4 regions of the Aminobacter aminovorans genome follow, and region 1 is predicted to be linked to each of the others. Evidence: predicted binding sites of a transcription regulator. Region 1 holds the regulator's gene; each other region holds the start of a gene.
The links. Region 1 encodes PhoB, which activates phosphate uptake and scavenging genes when phosphate is short. Its sites were predicted from a motif close to TGTCATNNANCTGTCAT; they were not measured.
Positions count from the first base shown of each region.

Region 2: DY201_RS27475 (putative 2-aminoethylphosphonate ABC transporter substrate-binding protein) is a predicted target of PhoB. The motif match lies at 1,721-1,737, and genes of this name have one in related genera.
Region 3: DY201_RS12085 (BtaA family protein) is a predicted target of PhoB. The motif match lies at 1,755-1,771, and genes of this name have one in related genera.
Region 4: DY201_RS26980 (esterase-like activity of phytase family protein) is a predicted target of PhoB. The motif match lies at 1,788-1,804, and genes of this name have one in related genera.

Region 1 is NZ_UFSM01000001.1:1,388,145-1,391,477, forward strand. Features, by position in the region: gene pstB (phosphate ABC transporter ATP-binding protein PstB) at 1-697, shown strand, start outside; gene phoU (phosphate signaling complex protein PhoU) at 737-1,441, shown strand; gene phoB (phosphate regulon transcriptional regulator PhoB) at 1,540-2,229, shown strand; gene DY201_RS06860 (ROK family protein) at 2,259-3,333, opposite strand, start outside.
Region 2 is NZ_UFSM01000003.1:217,154-220,486, forward strand. Features, by position in the region: gene DY201_RS27460 (ABC transporter permease) at 1-211, shown strand, start outside; partial or broken gene DY201_RS27465 (aldehyde dehydrogenase family protein) at 281-657, shown strand; gene DY201_RS27470 (DMT family transporter) at 817-1,656, shown strand; gene DY201_RS27475 (putative 2-aminoethylphosphonate ABC transporter substrate-binding protein) at 1,920-2,942, shown strand; gene DY201_RS27480 (putative 2-aminoethylphosphonate ABC transporter ATP-binding protein) at 3,018-3,333, shown strand, end outside.
Region 3 is NZ_UFSM01000001.1:2,481,094-2,484,426, forward strand. Features, by position in the region: gene DY201_RS12080 (class I SAM-dependent methyltransferase) at 1-437, opposite strand, end outside; gene DY201_RS12085 (BtaA family protein) at 434-1,681, opposite strand; gene DY201_RS12090 (hypothetical protein) at 1,878-2,168, shown strand; gene DY201_RS12095 (DMT family transporter) at 2,227-3,129, opposite strand; gene DY201_RS12100 (J domain-containing protein) at 3,281-3,333, shown strand, end outside.
Region 4 is NZ_UFSM01000003.1:95,722-99,054, reverse strand. Features, by position in the region: gene DY201_RS26985 (winged helix-turn-helix domain-containing tetratricopeptide repeat protein) at 1-1,395, shown strand, start outside; gene DY201_RS26980 (esterase-like activity of phytase family protein) at 1,878-3,333, shown strand, end outside.

The DNA.
Region 1 (3,333 bases):
CGGCGTCGACCTCGATGTCCGCCAGAACCAGGTGACGGCACTGATCGGCCCGTCGGGGTGTGGCAAGTCGACATTCCTGCGCTGCCTCAACCGGATGAACGACACCATCGACAGCGCCAGCGTCGGCGGCAAGATCACTCTCGACAACGAAGACATCTACGATCCCAAGATCGACGTGGTCGAACTGCGTGCCCGTGTCGGCATGGTGTTCCAGAAGCCGAACCCGTTCCCGAAGTCGATCTACGAAAATGTCGCTTATGGCCCGCGTATCCATGGCCTTGCCAAGAACAAGGCCGAGCTCGACATTATCGTTGAGAAGAGCCTGCAGAAAGCCGCCCTGTGGAACGAGGCCAAGGACCGCCTCAACGAGCCAGGCACTGGCCTGTCGGGCGGCCAGCAGCAGCGGCTGTGCATCGCGCGCGCCATCGCCGTCTCCCCCGAGGTGATCCTGATGGACGAGCCCTGCTCGGCGCTCGATCCGATCGCTACCGCGAAGGTCGAAGAGCTGATCGACGAACTGCGCGAGAACTACACGATCGTCATCGTCACCCACTCGATGCAGCAGGCGGCACGCGTGTCGCAGCGTACGGCGATGTTCCATCTCGGCTATCTCGTCGAGGAAGGCCCGACCGACAAGATGTTCACCAACCCCGACGACAAGCGGACGCAGGACTACATTACCGGCCGCTTCGGCTGAGTGAGTTTGCGCCGCCGCACACGAGACGAGGAAGAAATCATGGGCGAACATACAGTCCGGTCCTTTGACGAGGAACTCCAGCACGTCGACCAGCTCATCCGCGACATGGGCGATCTCGCCGGCGCGATGGTGGCAGGCGCCATCCGCGCGCTTCTGTCGTCCGACCAGGCGCTGGCGCAGAACGTCGTTGCCGATGACACGATCATGGATGCCAAGCAGCGCGATCTCGACAATTCGGCGATCACGCTGATCGCCAAGCGCCAGCCGATGGCGCAGGACCTGCGCGCCGTCGTCGGCGCAATCCGCATGGCGGGCGATCTCGAGCGCATCGGCGACCTTGCCAAGAACATCGCCAAGCGTGTAGGCGCCGTCGGCCAGTCGCCGACGCCGCGCAACCTCTCGCATTCGATCGACGCGATGGCGCAACTGGTGCTCGGCCAGGTTCGCGGCGTCGTCGATCTCTATGTCGCGCGCCAGGCCGAGGGCCTGAAGGATCTGCGCGCCGACGACCAGAAGATCGACATCCAGTACACCGCCGTGTTCCGCGAACTCCTGACCTACATGATGGAAGATCCGCGCAACATCACGGCCTGCACGCATCTGCTGTTCTGCGCCAAGAATCTCGAGCGTATCGGCGACCATGTCACCAACATCGCCGAGAACGCCTATTTCGTCGTGACAGGTACGCAGCTGCCGCTGAACCGGCCCAAGGTCGACGAGACCACGACGACGGTTCCGGCCTGAGCATTTCCGCAACCGCATGCGTTTGGCGCGGGGGCGCTGCATAGGTTAAATCAGCGTATGGTCCGGAAGCGACCATGCGCCAGGACAAGGTATAGCCGATGATCGCTCCCAAGGTCATGGTCGTCGAAGACGAAGAGCCGCTGGGCGTGCTGCTTCGCTACAATCTCGAATCCGAAGGTTACCAGGTCGAGGTCGTCACGCGTGGCGACGAGGCCGAGATCCGGCTCCAGGAAAACGTGCCCGATCTTCTGGTGCTCGACTGGATGGTGCCGGCGCTGTCAGGCATCGAACTGTGCCGCCGGCTCAGGATGCGGCCAGACACCGAACGCCTGCCGATCATCATGCTGACCGCGCGCGGCGAAGAGAGCGACCGCGTGCGCGGGCTTTCGACCGGCGCCGACGACTATCTGGTCAAACCGTTCTCGACGCCGGAGTTCATGGCGCGCGTCAAGGCGCTGCTTCGCCGGGCCAAGCCCGAGGTGCTGTCGTCGGTGCTCAAGGTCGGCGACATCATGCTCGACCGCGAGTCGCATCGGGTCTACCGCAAGAAGAGCGAGATCAAGCTCGGCCCGACCGAGTTCCGCCTGCTCGAATTCATGATGCGGCATCCGGGCCGGGTGTTCTCACGCAGCCAGTTGCTCGACAATGTCTGGGGCGAGACGATCTACATCGACGAGCGCACCGTCGACGTCCATGTCGGACGCCTGCGCAAGGCGGTCAACAACGGCCGCATGCCCGACGTGATCCGCACCATCCGCGGTGCCGGCTACGCGATCCGCGAAGACTAGAGACCACGCCTTGTCCGTTTCGCCCCAGGCTAGGCGCCGTCGGTATCGGCGCGGCGTGGGGCGGTGCCTGCGGCAAAGATCTCCTGATCGACGGCAAGCAGGGCGCGCATCATCGCGCCTTCCCGCTTGAGCGGAACCTCGTTGGGTTCGGTGTCGAACGAGATCGCTTTCGAGTGCAGCCCGCCTGCCGTCTTGGCGATGGCTGCGCGTACATGCGGCTCCATGATGTCGAAGGCCGTTGCGCCGACGCCGACGAAGGCGAGGGGGGCGGGGTCGAACAAGGCGAACATCGAGCCTAAACCGAAGCCGATCGCCTCACCGGCCTTGCGGAAGGCCTCGCGCTCGGGACCGTCATGGTCGCGGGCGGCGTCGGCAATCGCTCTGATGTCGTCGTCGGACAGGTCGGCCAGAGGCTCGGCATTCTCGTCGCCAATTCTGGCGTTGCGCCAGATGGCGTAGTTGCCGGCATAAGCCTCGATGCAGCCGCGGCGGCCGCAGCGGCAGAGCGCGCCGTCCGGTCGGTGGACCATGTGGCCGAACTCTGCGCCCGACGATTGCGTGCCGGTAAACAGCTCGCCCTTGACGACCAGGCCCATGCCGATGCCGTGCGACAGAAGGATGGCGATGAAATCGTCGCGATAGCGCACCGGGTCGCGCCAACGCAGCGCTTCGGCGATCATGTTGCAATCGTTTTCGACCGACACCGGTACGCCGAATTCCTTCTCGAACCGGTCGGCGAAAGGCAGGTCGTCATGCTCGGTGATCGGCGACCACAACAGCTTGCGCGAAGCGGCATCGGTGATGCCCTGGACAGCCATGGCGATGCGCAGCACCGGCCCGCCGGAAGCAGCAGCATCGTCGATCAGGCGGCGGATCATGGCGCTGCACTCGTCGAGCAATGCCTCCGCGGTCATCTTCTGGGTCACCAGCCGCTTCGTTTCCTCTGCGGTCGTGTTGCCGGCATAGTCGATGACGGCGGCCGACAGGCTGTTGAGCGAGAGCACGATGGCAACGATCGACGCGGCATTGGGTTCGAGCATCAGCCCAACCTGCGGCCGGCCCCGCTTCATCGAAACCGGCTCGCTGACCTTGGCTTCAGCAAGG
Region 2 (3,333 bases), on a different contig from region 1:
CTTCTCGTTCCTGCTGTCCCTGAATGAATTCGGCCGGGCCTTCTATCTGGTGGGGCGGCAGAACACGCTGCCATTGGCAATGTTTGGCAAGATGAACTCAGGCGCCTCGCCGACGATCTATGCCCTGTCGGGCTCGATCTTCCTGGCTTCGATATTGGCGGTGTCGTTCGTGCTGCTGGCAGCGCAAGCCAAGGATCGCAAATTGCGGTAGGGCACGGTTGGCCCGCCGCTTTGGGGGGACTGTTGATGAACCGATCGATGCCGCCAGCCGACCCGCACTGCCGGCTACAAGTGCCAGGTGCAGGAACTCGGCGGCAACTACCCACCGATCTGCCTCAACGAACTGTCCGCTGACGATGTCGCCAGGGCGGCCGATTCGGCTGTCGCCGGCGCGACCAAGAACTCGGGGGACGAGCCGATCGCTGCACCACCTTCGGCCTCTGCCCAGGCGTCTGCACCAACGACTTCCGGCGCATGCAGAAATACATCGCCGGCCTGCAGGTCGGCACGGTGAATATCTGGGAAGTCCCGGGATACCGCATCGAGATGTCGCCATTTGGCGGGATCAAGGACTCGGGCAACGGCTACAAGGAAGGCGTCATCGAAGCGATGAAAAGCTTCACCAACGTCAAGACCTTCTCTTTGCCCTGGGCCTGAGCCTTGTCTTGAGCCGGCAAATCAGATGAGTGTCGATGAGGGGGCCTGGTGCCCCCTCATTTGCTTGGAGGGGAAATGCCATTGCCAACTGCCGGGGCGAGATTGACTGGATCGCTGCCCTCTCCCCTTTTTCGCCTGCCCACCTCGAAAGCCTGACCGATGTCCGGTTTCGCCCTTACCATCGTGCTGGTGGCAGCCTTGCTGCATGCGAGCTGGAACGCGGTCGTCAAGGCGGCGACGGACCGCGCCGTCGTCCTGGCAGCGGTGTCCGCCACGCATGCCGCGCTCGGGCTCGTGCTGGTGTGCTTCGCCACGCCGCCGTCGCAAGCGAGCTGGATCTACATCTTCCTGTCGACGGTCATCCACTACGGCTACTACGTCTTCCTGTTCCAGTCCTATCGCCTGGGCGACTTGAGCCAGGTCTACCCTATTGCCCGGGGCCTGGCGCCGGCGCTTGTCGCCTTCGGCGCTTATGTGATGATCGGCGAAACACTGCCGCCGCTCGGCTGGGTCGGGCTTGGCGCGATCACCTTCGGCATCGCCTTCCTTGCCTTCCAGCGGGGTGCGGCCCATGCCGATCCGCGGGCGGTCGGTGCCGCCGCCATCAACGGCGTGCTGATCGCGTCCTATTCGGTCATCGACGGTATCGGCGTGCGCCTGTCCGACAGCCCGTTCGGCTATATGGGCTGGCTGTTCCTGCTGGAATTTCCGGTCACGCTATTCGTGCTGTTCCGGCGACGCGGAACGACCCACACCATCGACCGCAAGACCATCATGCTAGGTCTCGTCGGCGGCCTGGGCGCGGTCTCCGCCTATGGCCTCGTCATCTACGCCAAGACCATCGCGCCCTTGGGCGCGGTTTCGGCCGTGCGTGAATCGAGCGTCATCATCGCGGCCCTGATCGGCCTGTTCATTTTCGGCGAGCGACCCTGGCAGGCCCGCATCGTTTCGGCCGCCATCGTTGCCGGCGGCGTTGTTGCGCTCGCCTTCTCGGGCTGACAGTTCGGCAAATTTCGCTTCTCGGCACAAAAAATGGCAGCGATGCACACGCACGCGGCAGCCTTGTCACATGCCTGTCGCAACCCTGTGCATCGCATAAGCTCAGCCTACCAGATCATAAAAAGAATAGATTTTACTTATTGAACGCCCGTTCCCACTATCGACCATGGACGAGGCGCAAAACGGGCACAGCTGAAAACGCGACCCGACAAGACCTCTCCCAATCAGAACGTGCCTAAGCGATTCAAATGGGAGCCAATTCAATGAACCAGAAGAAAACCTTCGCGCTTGCCGCCTTTGCGGCGATGCTGATGTCATCGGCGGCCTGGGCGGAGACCGAGCTTACGGTCTACACCGCCATCGAGGCGGAAGACCTCAAGCGTTATGCCGAGACGTTCAACCAGGACCATCCCGACATCAAGCTGAACTTCATCCGCGACTCGACCGGCGTCATCACCGCCAAGCTGCTCGCCGAGAAGGACAACCCGCAGGCCGACGTTGTCTGGGGCCTCGCCGCCACTTCGCTTCTGGTACTCAAGTCCGAGGGCATGCTGGAAGCCTATGCGCCCAAGGGCGCCGACCAGCTGAAGCCCAATTTCGTCGACAGCGACAGCCCACCAAGCTGGGTCGGCATGGATGCTTGGGCGGCTTCGATCTGCTTCAACACCGTCGAAGGCCAGAAGCTTGGCCTGACCGCGCCGAAGAGCTGGAAGGACCTCACCAAGGCCGAATACAAGGGCCATGTGGTGATGCCGAACCCCGCGTCATCAGGCACCGGCTATCTCGATGTATCGAGCTGGCTGCAGCTGTTCGGCGAGAAGGACGGCTGGACCTATATGGACGGCCTGCACCAGAACGTTGCCGCCTACACACATTCCGGCTCAAAGCCGTGCAAGATGGCGGCTGCAGGTGAAACCGTGATCGGCATCTCCTTCGAGTTCCGCGCCGCCAAGTCGAAGGCTGAAGGTGCGCCCATCGACATCATCATCCCCGAGGAAGGTATCGGCTGGGACATGGAAGCCTCGGCAATCGTTGCCGGCACGTCCAAGGAAGAAGCTGCCAAGACCCTGCTCGACTGGTCGGTCTCGAAGAAGGCCAACGAGATGTACAATGTCGGCTATGCGGTCGTCGCCATGCCCGGCGTCGCCAAGCCGGTGCAGCACCTGCCTGCCGACATCGAAGCCAGGATGATCAAGAACGACTTCGAATGGGCGGCCAACAACCGCAACACCATCCTCGAGGAATGGACCAAGCGCTACGACTCGAAGTCCGAGCCGAAGAGCTGACCTTCAGCCAGCCTCGACATGCGGGCGTCGCCTCGTGCTGCGCCCGCACCCTTGCCCCCAAGCCGGATGGTTACGATGAGACACGAAACCCTCGCCGGGCAGCCGCGAATTCCGACTGAAGTGAGCGCCATGACCGCCGTCAGCCAGAACGTGAAGCCAGCCTATCTCAAGATCGCAAACGTCTGGAAAGCCTTCGGCGATTTCCATGCGTTGAAGGACATATCGCTCGACATCAGCGAGGGTGAGTTCGTCTGCTTCCTAGGCCCCTCGGGCTGCGGCAAGACCACACTCCTACGGGCGATTGCCGGCCTCGACCTGCAGACCCGCGGCTCGATCCGGCAGGGCGGGCGCGACGTCTCGACCCTGCCACCGTCGCAGCGCGACTACGGCA
Region 3 (3,333 bases), 1.1 Mb from region 1:
GCCGACAGCGCCGCCGACACCGATCGCTCCCAGCCTGGGATCATTGACAAGGCATAAGAGACGAACACCCGGTCGAAGCCGGCACGGCCGAACAGGGCTGCGGCGTCGAACGAGGTCGCGTCGGCCTGCGCCAGAGATATGCGATCCGACAGGCCTGCCCGGGTGATCGATGCCCTCGCCGTCGCCAGCATCTCGGCTGATATGTCGAGGCCATAGAAATGGGCGTCGGGAAAACGCCTTGCAGCGAGGATCAGGTTGCGCCCGGTGCCGCAGCCGAGTTCGAGCGCTGTGCCGCCCTTGGGCGGAGCGAGCTCGGAGATCATGCGGTCGCGGCCGGGCAGGTAATATTTGCGCGTCAGGTCGTAGATGTGGCGCTGATGCCGGTAGACGCTGTCCATCAGCCCGGAATGGCCGGCCGAAAGCTCGGGCGCGCTCATCGGGATTTCTTCACATAAAGGTGGAAGCCGCCATAGATCGCCGAGCGGTCGCGGGCGGTGTAGTCGCGCGATGCCAGCTCCTCGTAACTCCACTGGTCGAGCAATGCCGGCGACAGTCGACCGGGCAGCAGGCTGGGTTCGGCCGCAGTGCGGAATATGACCCGGGCGCCGGATGCGGCGGTCCGTGTGATCTCGGTCCACAGCGCGTTGAGCTGGTCGTCGCTCATCCAGTCCTGGGCATCGAGCAGGATGTAGCGGTCGACCGAGCCGGCATCCTTGCCGGCCAGCAGCTCGGTAAAGTTGGCATGGTGGACGGCGACGCGATCGATGTTGGCCCGGATCGTGGCGTAATTGTCCTGCTCGAGATAGGCGGGCAGGGCGGCTTCGCCCGGTTTCGGGTAGCGGCGGGCGAAGGCCTGCCAGGCGAAATAGTTGTTTTCGAGCGGGAAGTCGCAGGCAAGTTTCTCGAGCCTGGCCTTGAGCACGCCGGCCATCGAGCCGTCGCCGGAAGTCAGCAGCGAGTCGTATTGCGCCGGCGGAATGCCGAGACCAAACAGCGAGGATTTGCGCGCGGTGATGAAGCGCAGCATGCGGCGTTCGAACACCGGCGCGATCTTTTCGTCGAAGAAGCGGCGCTGCTCCTGCTGGCTGCCGGTCGCCATGATGGCGGCGGGGTCGACGCCGTAAAGCTTGGCGACGCGGTGGCCGGCGGCGATGAACAGGCCGAGCAGGCCGGTCTTGTAGAAATTGCCGTCGAAGGTGGCGATGCGGCGCTTGCCGCGCCAGCTGCGGCGTTCCCAATAGGCGCGGCTCGAGGCATCGAGATGCGGCGCGATGAAGCGATCATAGGCATGCGAGTTGTGCTTGACATCGGCTTCACCGAAGAAGCGGAAGAGATCGCTCTGCGTCGGCAGGTGGCGTACGGCAGCCAATTTCATCCGGTTCAGTGCGATATGGGCGCCGTTGAGATCGACGGCGTCGATCCTGGCTGGCGACCGGGTGAGATAGGCAAGGATATTGCAGCCGCCTGAGGCGATGGTGACGACCTTGTGGCCCTCGCCAAGCTGCATCGCTTCCATGTCGACGTCGGGGTCTTCCCAGATCTGTGGATAGACGAGGCCCGAAAACAGCAGCGCAAAGAGCCGCTCGGACAGCCCTTCCTTTGAGAGGGCGCGGTTCTGGTAGACCGCCTTTCCAACTTTCTTGCCGCGACGAAAGACAAGTTCTCCGGAAACGTCAGTCATGGAAATGCGATTCCCCGCTTCGTTGTTGGGCGCAGCGGGTAACGTACCGGCGTGACACCGCGGTGACGGGGCGATGACGGCGGCACGACAGGTGCTTGTGTGACAGACCGACTCCGAACGTTACGAAACCGTGCGGGGACCTGCGCATTTTATCTCCGACGCCCGCTCGGCGGGCCGTTCTCGAAAGGAGATCATTATGAAGAAGCTCATTCTCGCGTCGGTTTCCGCCATTGCGCTGTTTGGCGTTGCCGCCTGTAGCGACAGCAACACCGACAGCACGACTACCGAAAGCGTGAAGCCACCTGTGACCGAGCAGCCGGCACCTGTGACGCCGACACCCGCGACGCCCGAGGCATCGCCGCCGGCGACAGATGACACCACGACCAAGAGCATCACGCCGACGCCGGACAGCGGCACGAGTGGCGAGATGCAGAACACCGAACCGATGCAGCCCAAGCCTGTCGAGCCGGCTGCGCCCGCCCAGTAAAGTTGCGGGAGGAGGCAAGCCCGGAGCAGTCGCTCCGGGCTTTTCTTTTGTGTCGAGCTTAGCGCGTCACCCGGGCGCGGCGGCCAAGCGCCACGATCGCGATGACGGCGAGAGCGAATATGAGCGTTCTCGCGCCGACATGTTCGCCAAGCAGGAAGGCGGAGATGGCGAGGGTGACGAAGGACTGCAACAACTGAACCTGGCTGACGCGGGCAATGCCGCCCATGCCGAGACCGACGTTCCAGGCGAAGAAGCCGAGGAACATCGAGCCGAAACACAGGTAGAAAAAGGCAAATGTCTGCGCTGACGAGGCGGCGGCGAACTCGGGATGCCAGCTCAACAATGCTCCGGGAATCGAGATCGGCGCGGTCAGGATCAGCGACCAGCAGATGACCTCCCAACCCGGCATGCGGCGAGACAGCTTGCCGGACACGACGTAGCCAAGGCTCGCCGAGAGCGCCGCGAGGAACAGGAACAGATCACCTGATGAAAGTTGCATGCCGCTGTCGCTGATGGCGAAGGTGACGACGAGCACGGCACCCGCGACGCCGCAAATCCAGAAGAAGGCCGATGGCCGCTCGCCGCCGATGACGGCGGCAAAGATGCTGGTGGTCAGCGGCAGCACGCCGAGCACCACGCCGCCATGCGAGGCCGGCACCGTCTGCATGGCGATGGAGGAGAAGATCGGGAAGCCGAAGACCAGGAGCAGGCCGGCGAGGAACAATGCCGGCGCATCGTCCTTCGGAAACCGCTTGCGCAGGACCAGCAGCAGCAAGGCCGCGGCCAGCGAGGCCATGGCGGCACGGCCATGGGTGACGAACCATGGCGAAAAGGTTGCCAGCGCAACGCGCGTCGCCGGCAAGGTGCCGCCGAAGATGACGACGCCGAGCGTGCCCAGGGCAAGCCCGATCGTTTCGCGGGAAGCTGTGTGTGCCGGTTGGGTGGTGTTGCGCGCGTCCATGGCGCAGATCGATACCGACACTTGGCTTTTGCGTCGTGAAAATTCCATTGGTCCAGAATCTTGGTCCAGATGCCGGATTGTTGCCGACAAAGTTATGCCGCGCGCGCAATGGCATCTCGCATTTGCGAATGTTTCATCCTAAGAAGCGGCCATGTCGATTTGGGACCGTCTCGGCGACTTCATCGCACGTATCTCTGCGTCGGC
Region 4 (3,333 bases), on a different contig from region 1:
GCACTGGTCGGGCGATCGGGCGAGATCCTCGGCAAGGCCGAACTGATGGATGCGGCCTGGCCGGACACCTTGGTCGAGGAAGGCAACCTCACCGTTCAGATCGCACAGCTCAGAAAATGGCTTGGTCTCACGGCCGACGGCGGTGAATGGATCTCCACGGTTCCGCGCGTCGGCTACCGTTTCACGGGGTTGGTCGAACAGCTAGGCGAAGCCAGGCGAAAACCTTTGCCGCTACCCGACAAGCCGTCGATTGCCGTGCTGCCCTTTGTCAACGTCAGCACAGATCCAGAGCAGGAGTCGTTCGCCGATGGCTTGACCGAGGACCTGATCACCGATCTCTCCAGGGTTCCCGGCCTGTTCGTCATCGCGCGCAACTCGTCCTTTGCATACAAGGGGAGGGCGATGGACGTGCGCATGATCGCAAGCGAACTCGGCGTGCGCTACCTGCTTGAAGGCAGTGCCCGGCGCGCCGCGGGGCGGGTGCGTATCAATGCCCAGCTAGTCGATGCGGTGAACGGCGATCATCTCTGGGCGGAGCGTTTCGATCGCGGCCTGGCCGATATCTTTGCCGTTCAGGACGAAGTCACCGGCAAGATCGTCGAGGCGTTGCTTGGCCGGCTGCGCACCCCGCCGCCGCGGATCCGGCCCAAAAGCCTTGAGGCTTACGACCTGTGCGTCCGCGCCCGCAAGCTGATGGACGATTCACCGCAAGCGGCGCGTGAAGCGCATCTGATGCTGACGCGGGCGATTTCGCTCGATCCTGACTATGCCGAGGCCCATCGCTGGCTTGCCATGAACCACTGGATGGGATGGGTGCACAGCGGCGGACCGGCAGAACCCACCCGCAAGGTCGCGCTCGACCTTGCGCGCAAGGCTGTGGCGCTCGATCCCGGCGACGCCGGCTGCTGCTGGGTGCTGGCATATCTGCTTGCCTACCACAAAAGCTTCGCCGAGGCCGATGCGGAGTTCGCCAGGGCGATCAAGCTCGACCCGAATGAAGCCGACACCTGGGCGGCACTTTCCGACATCGCGATCCTTGCTGGCCGGATCGACGAAGGCCTCGATCACATCCGTAAGGCGTTTCGGCTGAACCCGTTTCCGGCAAGCTGGTACTATCTGACGCTTGGCCAGGCGCAGTATGCCGCCCGGGACTACGAAGCGGCCGTCGAGACGCTGCTCAGGGACGAGACCTATCGCACGAGCTCGCGTCGTTTCCTGGCGGCAAGCCTCGCCCAACTGGGCAGGCTCGACGACGCACGTGCGGAAGCCGAACTGTTTCTTGTCGGCAACCCCGAATACACCACCCGCCACTGGGTTGCGACTGAGCCGTTCCGCGACGCTGCCACGCTTGCGCATTTCGTCGAAGGTTTTCGCAGGGCTGGTCTTCCGGAGTGACGCACAAGAAGTTTCCGGTCGCAGCGTAATGACGAGTTCCATAAGATAGATTACGCGGCAATTGGTTGTAGCGCGGTGGGTTCTACCTTGAAGTGCGACTTTGCAGCGATACCAATGGGCTATCGCAGGGCATGGTTCAGGGTTCGGTCACGCTGACCCCTGTCGGCACGGTGATGGTGTGGTTCCAGCAGGACCTCGACGATGTTCAGCTCGGCCCGCTCCATGTCCACCGAGATCGACCTCACATCGACCAACGCCACGCGCCTCTACAAGGGCGGCCAGTGGTCGACACCGTCCTGACCCAGCAAGGCGTCCCGGGCGGCGATCGTCGCCCGGGAGGTTTTTTTCAGCCGGCGTTACTTGCGTCATCGACATGGGCGCTCGTTGTTCCTTGTCATGAAACCATCATCCTGTTGTCATCGCGCTGAAATCTCATTGCCCCAAACGAAGACCGCAATTCCGTTCAGGCAAAGAGGTTTCCCATGTCACGCAAGCTCCTGCTTTTGACGTCCGCGCTGGCGGCGTCCGCAGTCTTCCCTGCTTATGCCGACCAGGCTTTCAACCGGATCGCCACCTTTCCGGTCGCGACCAATCTGCCGGCTGGCGTAGACGCCGCAACCCTGACGTCGTCTGAAATCATCGCCGCGTCCGAAGATGGCATGACGCTGGTCTATTCCGACAGCCCGCTCGGCGCAGTCGGCTTCATCGACATCACCGACGCCAAGGCACCGAAGGCCGCCGGCATCGTCAAGATCGAAGGCGAGCCGACCTCCGTCACGGTGCTGGGCGGCAAGGTCTTCGCCGGCGTCAACACCTCGAAGAACAAGCAAGAGCCCTCGGGCAATCTGACCATCATCGACCTCGCCTCCAAGGCGATCGAGGCCTCCTGCGATCTCGGCGGCCAGCCCGACTCCGTGGCGCTGAGCAAGGATGGAAAGTTCCTCGCCATTGCCATCGAAAACGAGCGCGACGAAGAGCTGAACGAAGGCGCCCTGCCGCAACTGCCCGCCGGCAACCTCAAGATCGTGTCTCTTAAGGACGGTTGGGTGGACTGCGCTTCGATCAGGACGGTCGACCTGACCGGCATCGCAGCGGTTTCGCCGGAAGATCCGGAGCCGGAGTTCGTCGCCTTCAACGAAGCCGGCGAGATCGCCGTCACGCTGCAGGAAAACAACCACATCGCCATCGTCGAAGCCGCCTCGGGGAAGATCGTCGCGCATTTTTCGGCTGGTGACGTGACACTCGAGAACGTCGACACCAAGAAGGACGGCGCGCTCAGCTTCACCGGCAAGGTCGAGAACGCACCTCGCGAACCCGATGCGGTGAAATGGCTCGACAATGATCGTCTCGTCGTTGCCAATGAAGGCGACTACAAGGGCGGTGCGCGCGGCTTCACCATCTTCTCCAAATCAGGCGAAGTGCTCTACGAGTCCGGACCCGCCTTCGAATACCAGGCGGCCGCCGCCGGCCACTATCCCGATGCCCGCAACAAGAAGGGCATCGAGCCGGAAGGCCTGGAGTTCGCCCAGTTCGGCGATCAGAAATACATCTTCGTTGCCGCCGAACGCGCGTCGCTGATCGGCGTCTACAAGGACACCGGCAAGGAGCCTGAATTCGTCCAGCTCCTGCCCTCGGGTATCGGACCGGAGGGCCTCGTTGCCATCCCGCAGCGCAACCTGCTGGTCACCGCCAACGAGACGGACCTCGTCGAGGACGGCCTCGCCCGTTCGCATGTCATGGTCTATGAACTCGGCGAAGGTGCAGCCGTCTATCCGCAGATCGTGGCAGCTTCCAATGACGACGGCACGCCGCTCGGCTGGGGCGCTCTCTCGGGCCTCGCCGCCGATCCCAAGGAAGCCGGGAAGCTTTATGCGGTGTCGGACTCGGTCTACCGCTCGGCGCCGGCGATCTTCACCCTCGACACCACCAAGACCCCTG